Regions from separate parts of the Variovorax sp. LjRoot290 genome, predicted to be linked through region 1. Evidence: predicted binding sites of a transcription regulator. Region 1 holds the regulator's gene; the other holds the start of a gene.
The links. Region 1 encodes FNR, which switches genes on or off when oxygen is low (the NO sensors DNR and NnrR bind a similar motif). Its sites were predicted from a motif close to TTGATNNNNATCAA; they were not measured.
Positions count from the first base shown of each region.

Region 1 (10,405 bases):
ATCAATCCGCTGTATGTCGACGAATCGGGCGCCATCGCTCTCGATGCCCGCATTCGCGTCGCCGCGCGGCCGGTCGCCGGGGCGGAGCGCTTTGCGATCCTTCCGTATCCTTCGCAATGGGTCCGCACCCTGACCTGGAACGGCCGCGAGATCACGCTGCGGCCGATCCGCCCCGAGGACGAGGCGCAGCACCGGCGCTTTCTGGAGCAACTCGACCCGGAAGACATCCGCATGCGAATCTTCCAGACAAGGCGTGAGCTGCCGCGCAGCGAGCTCGCCCGCCTCACCCAGATCGACTACGACCGTGAGATGGCCTTCATTGCCGAAGGCTCCGACGCGCAGGGCGCACCCGAGACGCTGGGCGTGGCCCGTACCGTGAGCGATCCCGACCGGGTGGAGGCCGAGTTCGCCATTATCGTGCGCTCCGATCTCAAGGGCGCCGGGCTCGGCAAGCTGCTGTTCGCGCAATTGATCGAGCACGCCAGGAGCCGCGGAATCGGCCGTCTCGTGGGCATCATCCTGCGCGAGAACACGCGGATGCTGAACCTGGCGCGCGCCATGGGCTTCGAGGCCGATCCGGCGGAACCGGCCGATTCGGGCGTGCGGCGCGTGGTCAGGACATTGAACAGTCCGATCATCACCCCTTGATCCATCGCAAGGACGCCCGCCCATGTCTGGCGCACGATGGATGGCATTGAAGCCACAAGGAGCGTGCGCAATGAAGCGGAATGTTGGAGCTGCCGATCGCCTGCTGCGCATCACGGCGGGTGCCGCGCTCATCGGCCTGTCGGCTGCCGGGACGATCGGGCCATGGGGATATCTGGGCATCGTGCCCCTGCTGACAGGCCTCTTCGGCGCCTGCCCCGCCTACGCGCTGCTCGGCGTCGGCACCTGTGCCAGCGACAGCCCTCGGGGCCGGCCAGGACGACCGTGAATGTCGGCCCATCGAGGCGCCTTGGGAGATCTGCCATGTGGATGATCGTCGCGGTCTTGGTGCTGCTCGGCGCGGCGCTGCTGTGGCTCGCCCTCCAGGCGCTGATTGCCTGGATCACCCTGGATTGATGCTTCGCGATATCCCTGGCGCGCCGGCGGCTCGGCGAACGCGCAGCTTCAAGCGACACTGAAGGTATGAGCAACTCGCCCGGCCAGGCGCGGTCGTCGGCCTGGCCGTGGCGTTGGGCATCGGGCTCCTGCTCGGCTTCGAGCGCGAACGTCGCAAGGGGTCGCAAGGGCGACGGTGATCGGCGCGCCGCCGCAGGCCTGCGCACCTTCGCCGTTGCAGCATAGGCGGGCGCTTGCCGACCATCACTTCGTGCGCGGCGCCTTGGTCGCGGTCAGCGCCAACACGGTGACCCGATGTACCCTGGCCGCCATCGCGGGGGTTGCAGCTTCGCGCTGCGTATCGCCGCCGCCCTGTTTGCCAAACTCGCATGCACATGGGCCGCTGCCGTCTGGTTTGTGCTCCATTGAAGGCTAACCCGGCGCTAAGGCGCGGCCGAAGCTGTCTCTCCGCTCAGCGCCCGCCTTTTCGCCCGCCATGATTCCTCAGCGGCCTCGTGGCTCGCCTTTGCTGCCATGCGCAAGGCATCGCGCGCTGTCCGGAGATCTTCGTAGACAGCGCTCGCGGCGCTCTTGGCTTGCGCCGTGCTCGCCCCAGCGAACTGGTCGGACGCCGCCTCGATCTGCTCGAGCGCCCGATTCCAGGCGACAGAGGCTTGTTCGCTCGCCTGCGCCGCATGCTCGGCCGCTGTCTTGCTTTGGCTCGTCGCGCGATCGGCTGCAACAAGCGCCCTTTGCCAAGCGCGATGGGCGGACAGCCCGGTCTTTCGTGCCGCTTCGCCGGCCGCCTTCACGCGGCGATCAGAGGGCCGAGCTGCATACCTTCTTGCCTTGAGCAACGCCGCAGCGGCGTCCTTGGACGCGTTTCTTGTGGCCGAGGCTGCATCGAGAGCCGCCTGATATGCAACGTCATGGGCGGCCATGCCCTGCATCTGAAGGTCTGGCTGCGCGGGGCGCTGCTGGGCAGCGCAAGGGCTCATGAGCGCGGCGCAGACGGCCGAAAGTCCGATCAGCGCGATCATGTTGCGTCTCATGGTGTCTCCCTTCAGCGGCACCATATGTCGATCTGATGACTCAGGTCGATCCACAGCGCCTGAATTGCCACTGCCGCAAGCAGGCCGCCGGCAAGCCGGGTTCCCCATTCCTTGCGCGCAATGCTGGCACCTGAACGCAAGCGCTGCCACAGCCAAGGGGCCAGAACCAGCGACACGCCGCTGCCCACGGCAAAGAGGGCCATCGTCAGTGCGCCTTGCGCCGGTCCGTTGGCCAGCCCGGCAAGCATCAGCGCGGAATACAACAGACCGCAAGGCATGGAGACCCAGAGCGCACCCGTCGCGAGCACGCCGGCCATCGAACCGGTGAGCGGCCGCAGGCGCGTCGCGAGCGCGCGCCCGATACGGTGCGCCCAGAGTGGCTGTCGCCCGAGTGCGGCGAGCACCAGGCCCCAGGCGAGCACGAACACATGAAGCAGCACCCACAGAGGACGCAACGCCGCGACCTGTTCGCTTGCGAACCCGAGGCTCTGCATCGCCGCTGCGGCGGCCGCCCCGGCAGCCGTATAGCCCGCGATACGGGCCGCATGGAAGGCGACGGATGCGGAAACGGCCGGAGGGCTCGCCGAAAGCGGCGCCACACCACCATCCACCGGCACGCGCACGATGCGGATCACGCCGGCACAGGCAGCACCGCACATCGCGACGCAATGGGGCCCGCCGACCAATCCCATCAGGAGCGCAGTGCTGGCGAGCGCAGTCTGCATGATCAGACGATGCGCGAGAAGCGCGTGCGGTTGTGCTCGGCCGGGACGCGAGATGAATCGGCAGGGGCGAGGGCGAGAGATGTGTTCATTGCGGCGGTGGGTCTGGCAAGCAATGACCCACTATGCGGGCAGGTCGACCCGTCATCCTTGATGTGCATCAAGCCTGGGCGGCGCACCGCGTCACAGAATCACTGCAACCCTCGACGCCCTCCATGAAAGCCGAACACATCAAGGTCGCCTGCTCCAGTTGCACCCTGCGCGAGCTGTGCATGCCCGCGGGGCTGGAGCCGAGCGAGTTGAAACGCATCGACGAGATCGTGGCCACGCGGCGCAAGGTCCGACGACGCGAGACGCTCTTTCGCAACGGCGAGCCCTTCACCTCGCTCTATGCGATCCGCACCGGTGTCTTCAAGACCCGCGTGGCGACCGAGGATGGGCGCGACCAGGTCACCGGTTTCCAGATGGCCGGCGAAATCATCGGCCTCGACGGCATCGTCAACAACCAGCACACCTGCGACGCGGTCGCGCTCGAGGATGCCGAGGTCTGCGTGATGCCCTTTCACCGAATCGAGGAACTGTCGCGCGAGGTCGCGGCGCTGCAGCGCCACGTGCATCAGATCATGAGCCGCGAGATCGTGCGCGAGCACGGGGTGATGCTGCTGCTGGGAAGCATGCGGGCCGAGGAACGCCTCGCGGCTTTTCTGCTCAACCTCGTGCAGCGCCTGCACGCGCGCGGTTTCTCGCGCTCCGAGTTCGTGCTGCGCATGACCCGCGAGGAGATCGGCAGCTACCTCGGACTCACCCTCGAAACCGTGAGCCGAACGCTCTCCAAGTTCATGGAGGATGGGATCGTCGAGGTGGAGAAGCGCAATCTTCGCATCGTCGACGCCGAGGCGCTCCGGCGCATCGTCAATCCTCCCGGCTGTTGATCTCGGAGGCCGGCCTGGTCAAAAGCAGCGTCAGCGCGCTCGACCCTATCGCCAGCAGCCAGAAGACGAAGAAGCCGGCCGCATAGACTGTCTGGCGGGACAGGCCGACGGCCTCGCCGCGCCAGTGGAGGTCGCCGGGGTCGACCAGTGCAAACACCAGCAGTTCGGCCGCGCTCGCCAGCAGAAAGGCGGGCCAGAGAATCGACATCCAGTTGCGCGTCTTCATGACCATCAGCGCCTGGGTGCGGGCAGGTCGGCATCAGGCGTTGCCGCATGATTGCGGCCCGCCAGCGCGGGCATCAGTTTCTTTTCGATCAGATGCTTGTTGATCTCGATGCCCTGGCGGTAGTAGTCTGGCGCCACCACCGGATCGGGCGTGCGCAGGGCGAGCCAGAGCGTCACGAAGCTGGCGACGACGACCACCGCGGGCCCGGCCATCACCATCCACAGCAGCGGGAACTGCCACCAGGGTTCGCTCTTCGGGGAAGTCATCGCATGATCGTCCATCTTGTCTCCTCTTTGCCAACTCAACGAGGCACCAGGAAGGTCGCCTTCTCCGACACCTGCGCGCTGCCGTCGGCCGAGCGCACGTCGAAGTGCACGACGTGGGAACCCGCGGTGGCGCTGCCGTAGGGGAGCTGCAGGCGCACCGCGACCCAGCGCGACTGCGCAGAACCGACCTCGACCGGATCAGGCGGCGACACGCTCAAGCCTTCCAGCCCCCTGGCTTCGATGCGGTAGCGCTGTACCTGCTCGGTCGCGTTCATGATCTGCAGGCGATAGACGTTCTCGAGTTGGCCGCCCTCGACGATGCGCGCGAGCGAAGCCCGGTCGCGCACCACGTCGACCTTCAGCGGCATGCGCACGACCAGGCTCGCCAGCACCCCCATCGTCAGCGCAGCGAGCAAGCCCGTGTAGATCAGCACCCGTGGGCGCAGCACGCGGCGCAGCACCTGCCTCGGCGTCCAATGGCCGGCCATGCCGTTCTGGGTCGCGTAGCGGATCAGACCTCGCGGTGTGGCCATCTTGTCCATCACGGTGTTGCAGGCGTCCACACAGAGCCCGCAGCCGATGCACTCGTACTGCAGCCCCTTGCGGATGTCGATGCCGGTCGGGCAGACCTGCACGCACAACGAACAGTCGATGCAGTCGCCAAGTCCCTGAGCGCGGGCATTGCTGCTCTTGGAACGCACCCCGCGGGGCTCGCCACGCTCGCTGTCGTAGCTCACGATCAGCGTGTCGCGATCGAACATGGCGCTCTGGAAGCGCGCATAGGGACACATGTACATGCAGACCTGCTCGCGCATGAAACCCGCATTGCCGTAGGTCGCAAAGCCGTAGAAGAAGACCCAGAACACCTCCCACGAACCCATGCGCGTCTGCAGGAACTCCAGGCCCAACTCGCGGATCGGCGTGAAGTAGCCGACGAAGGTGAAGCCGGTCCACAGCGCGATGCCGAGCCACACGATGTGCTTGAACCACTTCTTGACCAGCTTCTCGAGCGAGAAGTCGCCTTCGTCCAGGCGCATGCGCGCGATGCGGTTGCCTTCGATCTTTTGCTCGACCCACATGAAGATCTCGGTGTAGACGGTTTGCGGACAGGCATAGCCGCACCACAACCGCCCGGCCACCGCGGTGAAGAGGAAGAGCGACAGCGCCGAGATCACCAGCAGCCCGGTCAGGTAGATCAGGTCCTGCGGATACAGCACCAGCCCGAGGATGTAGAAGCGCCGCGCGCCCAGGTCGAACAGCACCGCCTGGCGCTGCCCCCACTCGAGCCAGGGCAGGCCATAGAACACGAGCTGCGTCAGGAACACCATGGCCCAGCGCCAGCGCGCGAAGACGCCGCGCACCGTGCGGGGATAGACCTTCTGGTGCGCGGCGAACAGGCCGCCACCTTCCTTAACGGCGGCGATCGGGATCACCCGGCGCCTCACCGGGGTCGACGCGGAAGCGGCATCCTTCATGACAGCCCTAGGGCGCAGCGGCAGGCTTGTTCGACAAGCCCCAGACATAGGAGGCCAGCACATGGATCTGGGCCTCGGTCAGGCGGCCCTGCTGGGCCGGCATCTGATTGGTCCTGCCGGTGTTGATGATCGAGATGATCGCCTCCTGCCCGTAGCCGTGCAGCCAGACCTTGTCGGCCAGGTTCGGCGCGCCCATGGCGGGGTTGCCGACGCCGCCGATGCCATGGCAGGCCGCGCAGGCGCTGAACTTGCTCTTGCCCAGGCCGGCGCGGACCGAATCGTGCGGGCTGCCCGACAGGCTCAGCACATAGTTGGCGACGTTCTTGACATCCTCGGGGGTGCCGACCGCCTCGGCCATCGGCGGCATCACGCCGGTGCGCCCCCGGGTGATCGATTCCTTGATCTTCTCCGGTGCGCCGCCGTGCAACCAGTCGCGGTCGGCCAGGTTCGGAAAGCCCTTGCTGCCGCGCGCGTCCGAGCCGTGGCACTGCGCGCAGTTGTTGAGGAACAGGCGCTCGCCGATCGCCGCCGCCGCGGGTTCGCCCGCCACGCGCTCGATCGGCATGGCCGCATAGGCGGCGTAGACGGGTTCGAGGTCACGCTTGGCCTTGGCAAGGTCCTTCGCATACTCGTTCTCGGTACTCCATGCGAGCTGGCCCTGGTAGCTGCCGAGCCCCGGATACGCGACCAGGTAGGCCAGGCCGAAGATGATGGTGAGCACGAAGAGGCCGACCCACCAGCGCGGCATCGGATTGTTGGCTTCGCGCAGGTCTTCGTCCCAGACATGTCCGGTCGTTTCATCGGTCCCGCCCGGAACCTTCGCGCGGGCAACGAGCCACAGCAGCAATGCACACAGCAGGATGCTGCCCAGCGAGGCAATGGCGACATAGTTCGACCAGAAGACACTGAAGAAATCGCTCATGTTGCTCTCTCAGTCCTGTTCGAACGGCAGTTGGGCGGCGCCCTCGAACCGTTTCGCGTTGCGGCGCGAGTAAGCCCATACGAAGATGCCGATGAATGTGGCGAAGGAAGCCAGCGTGGCCACGATCCGCAAGGTGGTGATGTCCATGAGGCGCTCCTTACTTGACCGCGAGCCCGAGCGACTGGAGATAGGCCACCAGCGCATCCATCTCGGTCTTTCCCTTCACCTCGGCCGGCGCCGCGGCGAGCTGCTCATCGGTGAAAGGCACGCCCACGCGGCGCAGGGCACGCATGTGGGTCGCAGCCTCGGCTCCGTCGAGCGGCGCCTTCTCGAGCCAGGCGTAGCCCGGCATGTTCGACTCGGGCACCACATCGCGCGGGTTGATCAGGTGGATGCGATGCCACTCGTCGCTGTACTTGCCGCCGACGCGCTGCAGATCAGGGCCGGTGCGCTTGCTGCCCCACTGGAACGGGTGGTCATAGACGAACTCGCCGGCGACCGAGTAGTGGCCGTAGCGCAGCGTCTCGGCACGGAAGGGCCGGATCATCTGCGAGTGGCAGTTGTAGCAGCCCTCGCGCACGTAGACGTCGCGGCCCAGCACCTGCAGCGAACTCGGCGGCTGCATGCCCGCCACGGCCTGCGTGGTCGATTTCTGGAAGAACAGCGGCACGATCTCGACCAGGCCGCCGATGGCGACGACCAGCAGGATCAGCACGATCATCAGGAAGTTGTTGGTCTCGATCTTCTCGTGCGAGAAGCCGGACTTGGGCGTGTTCGAGCTCATGTTCTTCTTTCCTCAGGCGGCTGCGGCTGCGGGCAGCGGGATGGCTGCGCGCACCGAGCTCCCCGAAATGACGGTCATGACGACGTTCCATGCCATGACCAGCATCCCGCCCAGGTAGAGCAGACCGCCGATCAGGCGCACCACGTAGTAGGGATAGGTGGCCTTCACGCTCTCCACGAAGGTGTAGGTGAGCGTGCCGTCCGGGTTGATGGAGCGCCACATCAGGCCCTGCATGACGCCGGCGATCCACATGGCGGCGATGTAGAGCACGATGCCGATGGTGGACATCCAGAAATGCAGCTCGATCGCCTTGACGCTGTGCATCTCGCTACGGCTGTACATCCTCGGGATCAGGTAGTAAAGCGAGCCCATCGAGATCAGTCCCACCCAGCCGAGCGCGCCGGCATGCACGTGGCCGACGGTCCAGTCGGTGTAGTGGGAGAGCGCGTTCACCGTCTTGATCGACATCATCGGCCCCTCGAAGGTCGCCATGCCGTAGAACGAGAGCGCCACGATCAGGAAACGCAGGATCGGGTCGGTGCGCAGCTTGTGCCAGGCGCCCGAGAGGGTCATGACGCCGTTGATCATTCCGCCCCAACTCGGCGCCAGCAGGATCAGCGAGAACACCATGCCGATCGACTGGGTCCAGTCGGGCAGCGCCGTGTAGTGCAGGTGGTGCGGCCCCGCCCACATGTAGGTGAAGATCAGCGCCCAGAAGTGCACGATCGAGAGCCGGTACGAATACACCGGCCGGCCGGCCTGCTTGGGGATGTAGTAGTACATCATCCCGAGGAAGCCGGCCGTGAGGAAGAAGCCGACCGCATTGTGGCCGTACCACCACTGCACCATCGCGTCCTGCACGCCGGCGTAGGCCGAGTAGCTCTTCATCAAGCCGGCGGGGATCGCCACGCTGTTGACGATGTGCAGCAGGGCGACCGCGATGATGAAGGCGCCGTAGAACCAGTTGGCCACGTAGATGTGCCGGACCTTGCGCGTGCCGATGGTTCCAAAGAACACGACCGCATAGGCCACCCAGACCAGGGCGATCAGGATGTCGATCGGCCATTCGAGCTCCGCATATTCCTTGCCGCTCGTGTAGCCCATCGGCAGGCTGATGGCGGCAGCCACGATCACGGCCTGCCAGCCCCAGAAGACGAAGGACGCGAGCGCCGGCGCGAACAGGCGTACCTGGCAGGTGCGCTGCACCACGTGAAAGCTGGTGGCCATCAGCGCGCAGCCGCCGAAGGCGAAGATCACTGCGTTGGTGTGCAGCGGCCGCAGCCGGCCGTAGCTGAGCCAGGGAATGCCGAGATTGAGCTCGGGCCAGGCCAGCTGCGAGGCGATGATCACGCCGACGAGCATGCCGACCACCCCCCACACGACCGACATCAGGGCGAGTTGCCGCACGACGGTGTCGCTGTAGACCGCTGCGGGAGGATTGGATACTTGCATCTTCTGGCCTTCTCGTGGATTGCGGTCAGTGTCCCGGCGCGGCATGCGAGGCGGTTTGATGCAGATCAATCGTTGCGCAGAATGCGCTCGCCCTCGCCTTCGACGTCGTCGAATTGGCCACGCTCGACGGCCCACCAGAGCCCGCCCAGGATCACCAGCACGAGCACGACCGAGAAGGGGATCAGGAGAAACAGGATGTCCATCAGCGTCCTGCCTCAGCGGGCCTGGCCAGGCGCGCCGCGTTGAGCACCACGAGCAGCGAGCTCGCCGCCATCCCCAGCCCGGCGAGCCAGGCCGGCAGCCAGCCGGCGACGGCCAGCGGCACGCACAGCGCGTTGTAGCCGGCGGCCCACCGGAGGTTCTGCCGCACCACCCGCAGCGTGCGGCGTGCCTGCGCGACCGCTTGCGCGACGACGGCGAGCGAGCCGCCCAGCACGACGAAGTCGGCGCGCGCCTGGGCCAGCGGAACGGCGTTGCCAAAGGCGAAAGAGACATGCGCGTGCGCCAGGATGGGGCCGTCATTGAGGCCATCGCCGACCATCGCGACGCGCCGACCGCCCGCTTGAAGCGCCTGCAGGACGCGCAGCTTCTCCTCGGGCGCACAGTCGCCCCTGGCCTGCTTGATGCCGCAGCGGGCGGCGACTTGGCGCGCGGCTGCGTCGCGGTCGCCCGAGAGAAGCTGCACTGACAGGCCCTGCCCTTGCAGCGCAGCCACCGCGACGCCCGCATCGGGGCGAAGATCCTCGGCCAGTACGAAGCTCGCCAGCCAGCCCTGCGCATCGCTCAGATGCACCTGCACCGCCTCGACCTCCAGCGGGGGCACCCCGCAAAAGGCTGCCGAGCCGAGGCGCACGCAACGCGCGGTGTCGTCCATCGCCGCATTTCGGCGAACACGTGCTTCGAGTCCGAGCCCACCGTATTCCGTCAGTTGAAGGATCTCCCACGCTGGCGCGGTGCGGAACTGGGCACTCCAGGCCGCGACGAGGGCACGGCCTGCGGGATGCAGCGACTGCGCAGCGATCGCCGCGGCGAGTTCCACCGCGTCGCCAGGCCGCATGCCGTGCCGGCAGTAGACGCGGTCGAGTCGGGGCACATCGCGCGTGAGCGTGCCGGTCTTGTCGAAGACCACGGTGTCGACCGAGGCGAGCGCCTCGAGCGCCTGCAGATTGCGCACCACGACGCCGCGGCGGGCCAGGAAGCCGGCACTCGCGAGCATCGCCGCCGGCGTGGCGAGCGACAACGCGCAGGGGCAAGTGACGATCAGCACCGCCACCGCGACCATCAACGCCCTGCCCGAATCGACCGGCCACCAGAACGCCCCGGCAAGGAAGGCTGCGGCCAGAACAGCCACCAGGAAGGGCCGCGCCGCGCGATCCGCGAGCCGAGCGAGCCGCGGCTTCTGCAGCGACGCGCTCTCCATCAGCGCCATGATCTGCGCGAAGCGCGAGTTCTGGCCCAGCGATTCGACCTGGATCTGCACCGCCGACGACAGGTTGTGACTGCCGGCCAAGACGCGCGTGCCGCAGGGACGCG
Region 1 covers NZ_CAXURW020000002.1:1,620,369-1,630,773, reverse strand. The annotation lists gene ACSQ9A_RS36950 (bifunctional acetate--CoA ligase family protein/GNAT family N-acetyltransferase) at 1-648, shown strand, start outside; gene ACSQ9A_RS36945 (YgaP family membrane protein) at 719-934, shown strand; gene ACSQ9A_RS36940 (hypothetical protein) at 1,485-2,081, opposite strand; gene ACSQ9A_RS36935 (sulfite exporter TauE/SafE family protein) at 2,105-2,818, opposite strand; gene fnr (fumarate/nitrate reduction transcriptional regulator Fnr) at 3,031-3,747, shown strand; gene ACSQ9A_RS36925 (hypothetical protein) at 3,728-3,973, opposite strand; gene ACSQ9A_RS36920 (FixH family protein) at 3,979-4,254, opposite strand; gene ccoG (cytochrome c oxidase accessory protein CcoG) at 4,275-5,714, opposite strand; gene ccoP (cytochrome-c oxidase, cbb3-type subunit III) at 5,722-6,636, opposite strand; gene ACSQ9A_RS36905 (cbb3-type cytochrome oxidase subunit 3) at 6,646-6,783, opposite strand; gene ccoO (cytochrome-c oxidase, cbb3-type subunit II) at 6,794-7,420, opposite strand; gene ccoN (cytochrome-c oxidase, cbb3-type subunit I) at 7,433-8,872, opposite strand; gene ccoS (cbb3-type cytochrome oxidase assembly protein CcoS) at 8,938-9,075, opposite strand; gene ACSQ9A_RS36885 (heavy metal translocating P-type ATPase) at 9,075-10,405, opposite strand, start outside.

Region 2 (10,405 bases), 1.6 Mb from region 1:
TCCGTTCGCTGATCAAGGCGGCGGAGGCAAACGCCGCCGTGCACCCGGACAGGCACGACCTGACGAGCCTGCGCATCCTCGGCTCGGTCGGCGAGCCGATCAACCCGGCGGCCTGGGAGTGGTATCACAAGCACGTGGGGGGCGGCCGCTGTCCGATCGTCGACACCTGGTGGCAGACCGAAACCGGCGGCCAGATGATCACCCCGCTGCCGGGCGCCACGGCGCTGGTGCCGGGCTCCTGCACGCTGCCGTTCCCCGGCATCATGGCCGCGATCGTCGACGAGACCGGCGGCGACCTGCCCAACGGGCAGAGCGGCCTCCTGGTCATCCAGAAGCCCTGGCCCGGCATGATCCGCACGATCTGGGGCGACGATGCCCGCTACCAATCGAGCTACTACCCGCCCGAACTGCGCGGCTACTATCTCGCGGGCGACGGCGCGGCGCGCGATCCGAAAACGGGCTACTTCACGATCGGAGGTCGCATCGACGACGTGCTGAACGTCAGCGGCCATCGCATGGGCACGATGGAAATCGAGTCGGCGCTGGTGTCGTGCACCGATCTCGTTGCCGAGGCGGCGGTGGTTGGCCGGCCGGACGACACGAGCGGCGAGGCCATCTGCGCTTTCATCGTGCTCAAGCGCCCGAGGCCGACGGGCGAAGAGGCGAGGAAGCTGGCGATCGAATTGCGCAACTGGGTCGGCAAGGAGATCGGGCCGATCGCCAAGCCCAAGGACATTCGCTTCGCCGACAACCTGCCGAAGACGCGCAGCGGCAAGATCATGCGCCGCCTGCTGCGTTCGGTGGCGAAGGGCGAGGCCATCACCCAGGACATCTCCACGCTGGAGAACCCGGCCATCCTGGACCAATTGTCGGAGGCGCATTGAGCGGCATGCCGTGACGGGAATGGGAAGCCCCGCATCGGCGCTGCTGGCAGCATGCGTGCTGGCCGGCGCGCTGGCGTGCGCGCCCACGGCAAGCGCTCAATCGCGCGGCGAGCTGCTCTACGCGACCCACTGCATTGCCTGCCACACCACGCAGGTGCACTGGCGCGACAGGAAGCTGGCCACCGACTGGAATAGCCTCAAGCTGCAGGTGCGGCGCTGGCAGGCGGTGGCGGCGCTCGATTGGAGCAAACAGGATGTGCTTGAGGTCACGCGGCACCTGAACGACAGCTTCTATGGATTCAAGCCGCCATCCAATACGGTGGGCGTGCTGGTGCCGGCGGCACACAGGAGCCGCAACAGGCCGGCCTCGAACTGAGCCGGCCGCGTCAGGCGTTGCACATGGCGAAGCGCATCCTCATCATTCAGGGCCATCCCGATGGCTCCACCCCCCATCTATGCCATGCCCTGAGCGAGGCGTATGCGCAAGGGGCTCGCAGCGCGGGGCATGTGGTCGAGACGATCGATGTCGGCCAGCTCGACTTTCCGCTGTTGCGCAGCAAGAGCGACTGGGACAAGGGCACGCTGCCGCAGAGCCTGATGGCCTCCCAGCTGGCCATCAAGAGTGCCGAGCATCTGGTCTTCTTCTTCCCGCTCTGGCTCGGAGGCATGCCGGCGTTGCTGAAGGGATTCTTGGAGCAGGTCATGCGGCCGGCTGTCGGCTTGTTCGCCGACGGGGGGACCAGGCCCGGCAGGCCGCTGAGCGGCCGCAGCGCGCGAATCGTGATCACGATGGGGATGCCAGCCAGCCTTTATCGCTGGTACTTCCGTGCCCACAGCCTCAAGGCGCTGAAGCGCAGCATCCTCGGCTTCGTCGGGGTCGCGCCGGTGCGCGACACTCTGATCGGTGCAGTCGACGCGATGGACGGGAGCCGCTGCGCGCAATGGATCGAGCGGCTGCACGATCTGGGGCGCCGGGCCGCCTGAGGTCTCTCAACGCAACGGCTGGCTGCGCTGGCGCTGCGCGGGGAGCTGGACCGGCACGTAGGCCAGCCTTCTGTCGCGCATCACCAGCAGCGCGATCGTCTGGCCGGGCGGCATCTGCGCCAGCGTGCGGGCGAAATCGTCGACGCGCTCGAGCCGGGTGTCGTTGATGGCGACGATGAGGTCGCCTGAGCGGATGCCTTCGCTGCGTGCAGCGCCGGTAGCTTCGCGGACCAGCAGGCCGCCGTCAATGCGCAGCTGGAGGCGCAGCGCTGCCGGGACTTCGCTCAGGCTCAGCCCCAGGCCGCCGCTGCGTTCACGCTCAACTTCGTTGCGCGCGAAAGTCCTGATCGGGGGCTGGTGGCCGAGGATGGCCCAGAGCGTGCGCTTTGTCCCATGGCGCCACACATCCAGCCTGGTTTGGGCGCCGGCCGGGCGGTTCGATACTTGCTGCAGCAACTCAGAAAAGTGCAAGATCCGGACACCGTCGAACGCCCTGACGATGTCGCCTCGGAGCAGGCCGGCCGCCTGGGCGGGGCTGTCTGCATCCACCCGCACTACCAGGGCGCCGGCCACGTCGGGCAGCGCGAAAGACTGCGCCAGCGCGGGCGTCATCTCCTGGAACTCGGCGCCGAGTTGCGCGCGCTGAACCACGCCGACCGTGCGCAGCTGGGTGACGATCCTCATCGCCAGGTTGATCGGTACGGCAAAGGACAGGCCCATGTAGCCGCCGCTGCCGCTGTAGATCATCGAGTTGATGGCGACGACCTCACCGCGGCCGTTGAACAAGGGACTGCCTGAACTGCCGGGATTGATGGCGACGTCGGTCTGGATGAAGGGAATCTCGCCGCCGCCGCCAATGAAGCGGTTCGTGGCGCTGACCACGCCCGTCGTCACGCTGCTATGGAATCCGAACGGCGCACCGATGGCGGCCACCCAGTCGCCCGGCGCCAGGTGCGAGGAGTCGCCGATGACGGCGACGGGCAGGCCGGCTGCGTCGATCTTCAGCAGCCCGACGTCGGTGCGTCTGTCGACACCGACCACGCGGGCCGAGAAGCGGCGGCCGTCGTCGAGGCGGACCTGCGCCTCGTCGACGTTGGCGATCACGTGCGCGCTGGTGAGGATCAGCCCGTCGCTCGTGAGAATCACGCCCGAGGCGAGGTCGCGGACCTCGCTGAGCCGCACGCTCGCTGGCAGCGGCCAGGCCAGCCGGTCGGCGAAATCGTTCTCGGGAGCGAATTCCAGCTCGATATCTTCGCGACCTTCGTCGCGCCCGATGCGCAGGGTACTGATGTCCACCACGGTGGCGCTGCGGCTCGCCGCGAGCGACGAGAAGACAGGCACGGCCGGTGCGGCGACTTCGCCCCCGGCGCTTGCCGCAGGCGTTGGCCCAAGGCTCGCGGCACACGCGCCGAGAAGACACGCGAGTCCGATGGCGGGAAGAAGGGCGGTGATCCGAAGCACGGGGCCGCCGGCTCAGGCGTCGGCCGGCTCGTTGCGCACCAGCAGGACCGGCACGGGGCTGCCGCGTACCACCAGGTCGGCGTCGCTGCCCAGCGCCAGGCGGCTGAAGCCGCGGCGGCCGTGCGTGCCCATGACGATCAGGTCGCAACCGGATTTCCCGGCCTCGTCCACCACGACATCTGCGACGCGGCCCTGCATGACTTCGCGCAAGACGGTCTCGGTCTCCACGCCTGCCTCGGTGGCAGTCTTCCGGCTCTTGGCCAGCAGCGCCTCGCCATATGCACGAACTTCGCGCATCGTCGTCTCGAAGCTGGAGGCTGCCGCCATGTCCATCAGCATCGGAAGGTTGTCGATGACATGCAGCAGACGCAGTTTCCCCTTCTGCTCGGCGGCGAGCCGCATCGCTTCGCGCAAGCCACGCTCTGCAGTTGCACTGCCGTCCAGGGGGACCAGAATGTGTTGGTACATGGGTGTTCCTTGCCGGCCGCATCAGGAGGGTGCTCGCCACCGGCCATGCGGGCGGGCAAACCATTCTTGGCCTGTAGCTCGCGTGGACCTTTGCGCCAGATCAATTTTCTAGGCGCACAGGCGTGCGCCTGCGCGACGCAGGCGCTGCTCCGCATCGTCGGCGATCGCCTGGATCTCCTTGGCGCTCGTCAGCCCGACCATGGTCTGCGGATTCAGGAAACCGACGATCACGCGTTCAGGCCCCTCTTCGCGCACCACCACATTGCACGGCAGCAGCAGACCGATGTCGGGTTCGGCTTGCAAGGCCCGGTGCGCGAGCCGCGGGTGGCAGGCGCCAAGGATGCGATACGGACGCGTGTTGATGTCGAGCTTGTCCTTCATCGTGCGCTGCATGTCGATGTCGCTGAGAACGCCGAAGCCTTCACCCCTGAGCGCATCAATGACCTTGGCCACGACCTCGTCGAAGGGAGTGTGGCTCAGCGTGATGGTGAAGCCGTACATGGAATATCTCGAGGAGTTGCAGATGCTTGGCTAGGTTGGACCGCGCGCATCGGAGCGCCTGAGGTGACATGTTGATCGTCCGCATGACCGGCTGTGCGTCCTCTGCGTTGCACACTGGCGTGCCATACCGCCGTGCCGAACCTCTGCAGGTGATCCGCGCAGCTGCCGTCGTTGACCTCTTGCATGGTGAGCGCGGTGCTCAGGATGGGAGCGCGACCGATGATGCGGCCGATCTCGGCAACGGCGTTGGGCGCACCGCTGCCGCCCATGACCGACACCACGGCCACATCGGGCAGGTGATCGCGCCGCCTCGTGACGAAGCTGCGCATGGGTCCGGCAAGTTGCTGTCCCCAGATGGGGGACACCAGCACCACCGTGTCGAAATGCCTGGGCGGCGGGCCGCCATACCGAATCTCCGGACAGCGTCGGAACAGGGAATCGAGTAGACAGCGCAAGTTCCCGAAGGCGCCGCTGCGCGGCCGGACCTCCGCGATCTCGGCCACCTCCCAGCCTTGCTGATCGCGCAGAAGTTGCGCCACCCGGCGGGAAGTGCCCGTATAGGAATAGCTGACGACGAGAACTTTGGTCATGCTGTCTCCGCTGCTTGATGCGTAGTTAGTATCGATCTCGAGTGCTGGAAGCGCTTTGCGCTCGATCAAGGGACAAGCGCGATGCAACCGCCGGCCATTGCCTCTTTCTCTGCTCAAGTGCCGGATCGAAGTCTCCTGCCGCCGTGCCACCAAGCTAGATGGGCGCCGCGCGAAGGCTCCCCCTGCGGCAGCATCTGTGCCGGCCGCTGCACCTGCGCGGCCTCTAGGCTCTGCTCGTCGCTCAACGCCTTTCGACCGCGTGGCGTCACCTCTAGGGCGATGGCGGGTTCCTGACGCGCGCAGTTGTCGCAATCGACGTGGACGGCTGGAATGAATGCCTTGACGTATCCCATGGCGTCAAGCACCCGCAACCGGTCAATGAGGGCCTTGTCGGCAATGGTGAGGGGGAGCTTCGCGTCAGCGAGCATTCCCAAGAGATTCGTGCACATCGCCGGGTCTCCTTCAGTCTTGAAGCCAAGGAGCGAACAACGGAAGTGCTCGGTTGCCATGTCGGCTGCGCGACCTGGGCGCCTTTCCTGTTTCGCCCCGAACGCTTGACATATTCCATCGTTGTGGCGTGCAGGTTGTTGCGCTGGATCAAGCTTCCAGTGTTCGAGCCGTCGACTCGGGCGTGCTGCGCTTTGATCGCCGTCAAGGTGGGTGCGCGAGAAGTGATCGAGGATGCGAACATCTTCGAAAGGATGACCCATGGACTTCAAGACCATCCTGGTTCACCTGGACCACACGGACAGGTGTTCCGCCCGCGTCGCGTTCGCGGCCGGGCTCGCCAGGGCGCACGGCAGCCACCTGATCGGCCTCGTGCCGACTGGTTTGTATGACGGCGTCATTCCCGCGGATGCGATCCCAACGGGTGTCACCGACTTCATTGCCGAATCGGCGGACCATTTGCGCCGGCGCGCGGAGGCGATCAGCGAAAGTTTCAAGGTCCGGGTGTCCGGGCCGATTCCCGTGTCGCACGAGATTCGACTGAGCGATGGGACGGCGGTCGATGCCATCGTGCAGCATGGTCGCTCGAGCGACCTGATCGTGCTAGGCCAGGAAGATCGCTCGGCGAGCTCGGACGCGCCGGCGCACGGCCTCGTGCCGCGCGTGATGCTGCAGGCCGGTCGTCCTGTGCTGGCCGTGCCCTACGCGGGAAGCGCCGAGCCGAAAGTGAAGAACGTGTTCGTCGCGTGGGATGGATCCCGCGCGTCGGCGGTGGCGATGCGCGCTGCGTTGCCGCTGCTGGCCAAGGCGCGCCAGGTGAAGCTCGTTTTCTGTCGCAGGCTCGGCGAGCCTCATGAGCCGGCGCGACTGCTTGTTGCCGAAACGCTCCAGTGGCTCCAGAGGCACGGCATCAAGGCGACGGCTGAGGAGGACGTGATCGAGATCGACATCGCCGCCGCGCTGCTTTCGCGGGCCTGCGATCTCGGCGCCGACCTGATGGTGATGGGCGGCTATGGCCACTCGCGCCTGCGCGAGATGGTGCTCGGCGGCGTCACGCAGCAGATCCTCGCGCATATGACCTTTCCGGTCTTGATGGCGCATTGAGCGGGCGCGTGCGACAGCGCGGCCGTGAGTTGACGTGCATCAAGGTCGAGGGGCCGCCTGGCGCTGAAACTGATAGCGAACTCTTACCGCCCCACTCGAGGGATAGTCATGTACCAACGCATTCTGGTTCCCATCGATGGCAGCCCGACCTCCCTGCGTGGCCTGGATGAGGCCCTTCGTCTGGCCAAGCTCACGGGCGCGACGCTGAGGCTCGTCCACGTCGTGGACGAGCTGAAGTATGTGACCGGCTTCGAGACCTTCGCCGCCTACAGTTCGGACGTGGTCCCGCTGATGGAAGCAGCGGGCGAGCAGATTCTCCGGCAGGGGAGGGAGCGTGCGCAGCGCGCCGGAATCAAGGCGGAAACAGTGCTCTTTACCTCGCTTGCGGGTCGCGTATCGGAACTCGTCGCCGAGCAGGCGAGGGCCTGGAACGCCGAACTCATCGTGATCGGCACGCACGGCCGCCACGGCGTCGGGCGTGTGCTGCTGGGCAGCGATGCGGAACAGGTACTGCGCATCTCACCGATCCCGGTGCTGCTGGTCAATGCCCACCAGGCAGACGGCGAAGCAAGCCGCGCAGCGGCGCCGCACGAAACGGCCGAGGTGTGAGACGGGATGCGCCAGCCAGTGGCATTGGGGGCGGGCCCCAGGTCTCGCGATTGTCAACGCGCGCCTGCATTCTGCGGAAACCCCGCCTTGCACCCGGAGGTGGATCCGCAGATTGGCCTGCCGGCTGGACGGGCGGCGCGGCGGCAGGGCCATTCCGGCAAGAATCGGCTGTCCGAGGTGACCCGCACAGCCCGATGCGGCGTGTCCGCGATCGGTTTCGCGATTTTGGGGTACTGGTGTTGATCTCGGCTGCGCTGGCGGCTGCGTCGGCGATCGGCACACGGTCGCGGCTTGCGGGAACGTGGCAGCCGCACCGGGACGCGGCTGCTTCGTGATCGATGTCGCCCTTGATGCGCGTCAAGGCTGCCATCCGGTCCTGCGAAGAAACTGGGCGATGAGACTTTCGCGCGTCGACGTTGAGCCAACAGCTTGCCATCGGGGCGACCGCCTCCTTCTTGTTCCTTCAAGCTGTCCAGGAGCCTGAGCATGCCCACAAAGATCGTCGATTTCTCTGCCCGGTCCAAAATCATTCGGGCTGAACCTTTCAATGCCCATTTCTGGGAGTGCACGCCCCTGGAATTCAAGGCCTATCTCGGGAAGCCGCGGGAGTTTCTCAGGAGGATGGGCATCGGGTTGCCGGCAGATTGCCGCATCGAAACCACCATAGAGAACCACGACTGGCTCGGCCAAGAGGCCCCCGATTTCGACGGCGAGAATGACACGGTCATCTGCAACGTGGGAAGCGGCAACGTCGCCCGCCATGCCTACCGTGTCATCAGCTACGCGCATGACAGGTCGGCGATCGGGGAGTTCGAGAAACAGTTGTTGCACAAGGCCGATCAGCAACAGGTCAAGGAGAAGGTCAGACGCGGCAAGAAGCGCAAGGCGAAGTAGTCTCGGCCGATCCCACGTCGGAACGAGTGGAGCCAGGCCATGGAGACACTGTTGGCATGAAGTCGCCGGATTCCCCAGCCGTCGCAGCAGACCGTACGCTGGTGACGGCGCTGCGCGAGCGCCTGCAGTCGGACACCGGCCAAGCGGTCTCGCTGGTGGAAACCCATATCTCCTGGGTGCTGCTGACCGCGCAGATGGCCTACAAGCTGAAGAAGCCCGTCTCCCTGGGTTTCGTCGACTTCAGCACGCTCGTGGCACGCAAGCACTTCTGCGAGGAGGAAGTGCGCCTCAACCGGCGGCTTGCGCCTTCGCTGTACCTCGGCGTGGTGCCGGTGACCGGCACCACGCAGGCTCCGCGCCTGGGTGCCGGCGATCCCATCGACTTCGTCGTCTGCATGCGGCGTTTTCCCGAGGATGCATTGCTGCAACGCCTGCTGCCGGCCGGACGGCTGGAGGATGGCTGTCTTGAACAGTTCGCGCAGCGGCTGGCTGCTTTCCACGCGCAGGCACAGGTTGCCGCGCCGGCGTCCGAGTTCGGTGCTCCGGCCCAGGTGGGTCGCCCGGCAGTCGATGCATTGGCACGTCTGCGCGCTGATGCTGGCGCGAAGCGCACAAGAGATCTGCAGGCTTGGGTTTTCGAGCAAAGGAGGGCACTGCGCACGGCCTGGTTTGCGCGGCAGCGCAGCGGTGCGGTGCGTGAATGCCATGGCGACCTTCATCTGGCCAACGTGGTGCTGATCGATGGCCATCTGACCGCCTTCGACTGCATCGAATTCGATCCTGCTCTGCGCTGGATCGACGTGATGAGCGACGTCGCCTTTCTCACGATGGACCTGAAGGTGCATGGTCGCAAGGATCTCGCATTCCGCTTTCTCGACGCGTACCTGCAGTACAGCGGCGACTACGCCGGCGTGCCGGTGTTGCGCTTCTACGAGATGTACCGGGCCCTGGTGCGCGCACTGGTCTGCCGACTGCGCGCGCGCGCAGGCGCTGATGTTGCGCCGCCCCCCGAGCCGGACTACCTGGCCTGTGCGGGACAGCTTGCGCAGACCCCGGGCGACGCGCCGCGCCTGATGATCACGCACGGGTTGTCCGGCTCGGGGAAGTCGACCATGGCCGCGGCGCTGCTCGCGGCTGCGGGCGCGATCCGCATCCGGTCAGACGTCGAGCGCAAACGCCTCTTCGGACTGGGGGCGCAGCAACGTTCAGCCGATCAGCATGCCGGGATATACACGCAGGACGCGACGCAGCGCACTTTGGCCCGGTTGGCCGAGTGCGCGCGCACGGCGCTGCAGGCCGGCTACCCGGTGATCGTCGACGCGGCCTTCCTGCGCCGCGACGAGCGGCTGGCATTCCGGGCCCTGGCGGCCGAGCTGCGTGTGCCGTTCTCGATTCTTCGTTGCCGCGCGGCCGAAACGCAGTTGCGTCGGCGAGTGGTGGCGCGCGACGCCGAGGGACGCGATGCGTCCGAGGCGACCTTGGCCGTGCTGGAGCGGCAGCTTGCCACCCACGAGCCCCTGGATCCGGACGAGTGCGCCCTCGCGCTTGAAGTCGTCACGGACGAGCCGGTGGATACGGCTGCGCTGAGCGCGCGTTGGCTTGCGCTGTCCCCGTGACTCGAGCTGGCGGCGCACCGGAGTCGGGCGCACCGGATCCTCATTCAACGTGGAGGATGGGTCGCCAGCGGCCGCCGGCGGCGACGCTCAATGTGGAAGGCTCGGAGTCACGTCCGGCCACGAAAGCTCGCGTCCCATCATGGCGCGCGCATAGAGATAGTTGTTGAGCGCACGTTCACCGAGCGAATCCATGTCGACATGGCCTGCCGCGTCGCACGGGAAGGCGTAGGCGCGTCGGTCGGCGAAGAGCGGGCGGAAGCGCAGTTCGTAGCCGCTGGATGCATGCGAGGCGTTCATCACAGTCTCCTTGGCGCGCCTCGCTTCTGGAAGAGGGTAGGAAAGCGGTGAGGCACGGCCTCAATCTAGATCGACCGCTTAGCCGTACCGTCAATGCGGCGCATCCGTAGGAAACATTGCGTGAACCGTCTGTCTCATCATTCGAACGCCAAGGCGGGCGCGAGGCTCGCGGATCTCCGAGACGGGACCCGCCGCGCCTCCGATTCGATCTCCTGAGCACGGACCCAGCAGTGCGGGCGCCGGCGAGTACGCAGAATGCGCTCCGCTCCTGATCCCAATAAGGTTCGTCGACAAGAATATAGACCACCGCGCGAATCAATGAAGATCGCCTCTCACTACTGTCCGGTTAAATGACCCGCGCCGAACCTGAGATCAAGCACTGGCGCGGGCCGCAGGCCGATTTTGTTTGGTGCCGACTTGAACGTCGATCGCGAGGAACCGCGTACTTTCCGGGGTCTGACAGCCCTGGGAAGCACGCGTGTACGTCGGCAAGACCTTGTTCGCTCAACTCATGGAGTTCGTTCCATGGACCAGCTTCGCCCGAATCGTG
Region 2 covers NZ_CAXURW020000002.1:11,250-21,654, forward strand. The annotation lists gene acs (acetate--CoA ligase) at 1-884, shown strand, start outside; gene ACSQ9A_RS28895 (c-type cytochrome) at 904-1,260, shown strand; gene ACSQ9A_RS28900 (NAD(P)H-dependent oxidoreductase) at 1,284-1,868, shown strand; gene ACSQ9A_RS28905 (trypsin-like peptidase domain-containing protein) at 1,875-3,329, opposite strand; gene ACSQ9A_RS28910 (universal stress protein) at 3,342-3,797, opposite strand; gene ACSQ9A_RS28915 (DUF302 domain-containing protein) at 3,906-4,298, opposite strand; gene ACSQ9A_RS28920 (flavodoxin family protein) at 4,274-4,888, opposite strand; gene ACSQ9A_RS28925 (hypothetical protein) at 5,002-5,598, opposite strand; gene ACSQ9A_RS28930 (universal stress protein) at 5,597-6,439, shown strand; gene ACSQ9A_RS28935 (universal stress protein) at 6,548-7,048, shown strand; gene ACSQ9A_RS28940 (hypothetical protein) at 7,535-7,942, shown strand; gene ACSQ9A_RS28945 (AAA family ATPase) at 7,999-9,558, shown strand; gene ACSQ9A_RS28950 (hypothetical protein) at 9,646-9,855, opposite strand; gene ACSQ9A_RS28955 (IS4 family transposase) at 10,334-10,405, shown strand, end outside.
Region 2: the regulator FNR is predicted to act here: its motif matches at 6,469-6,482, upstream of ACSQ9A_RS28935 (universal stress protein).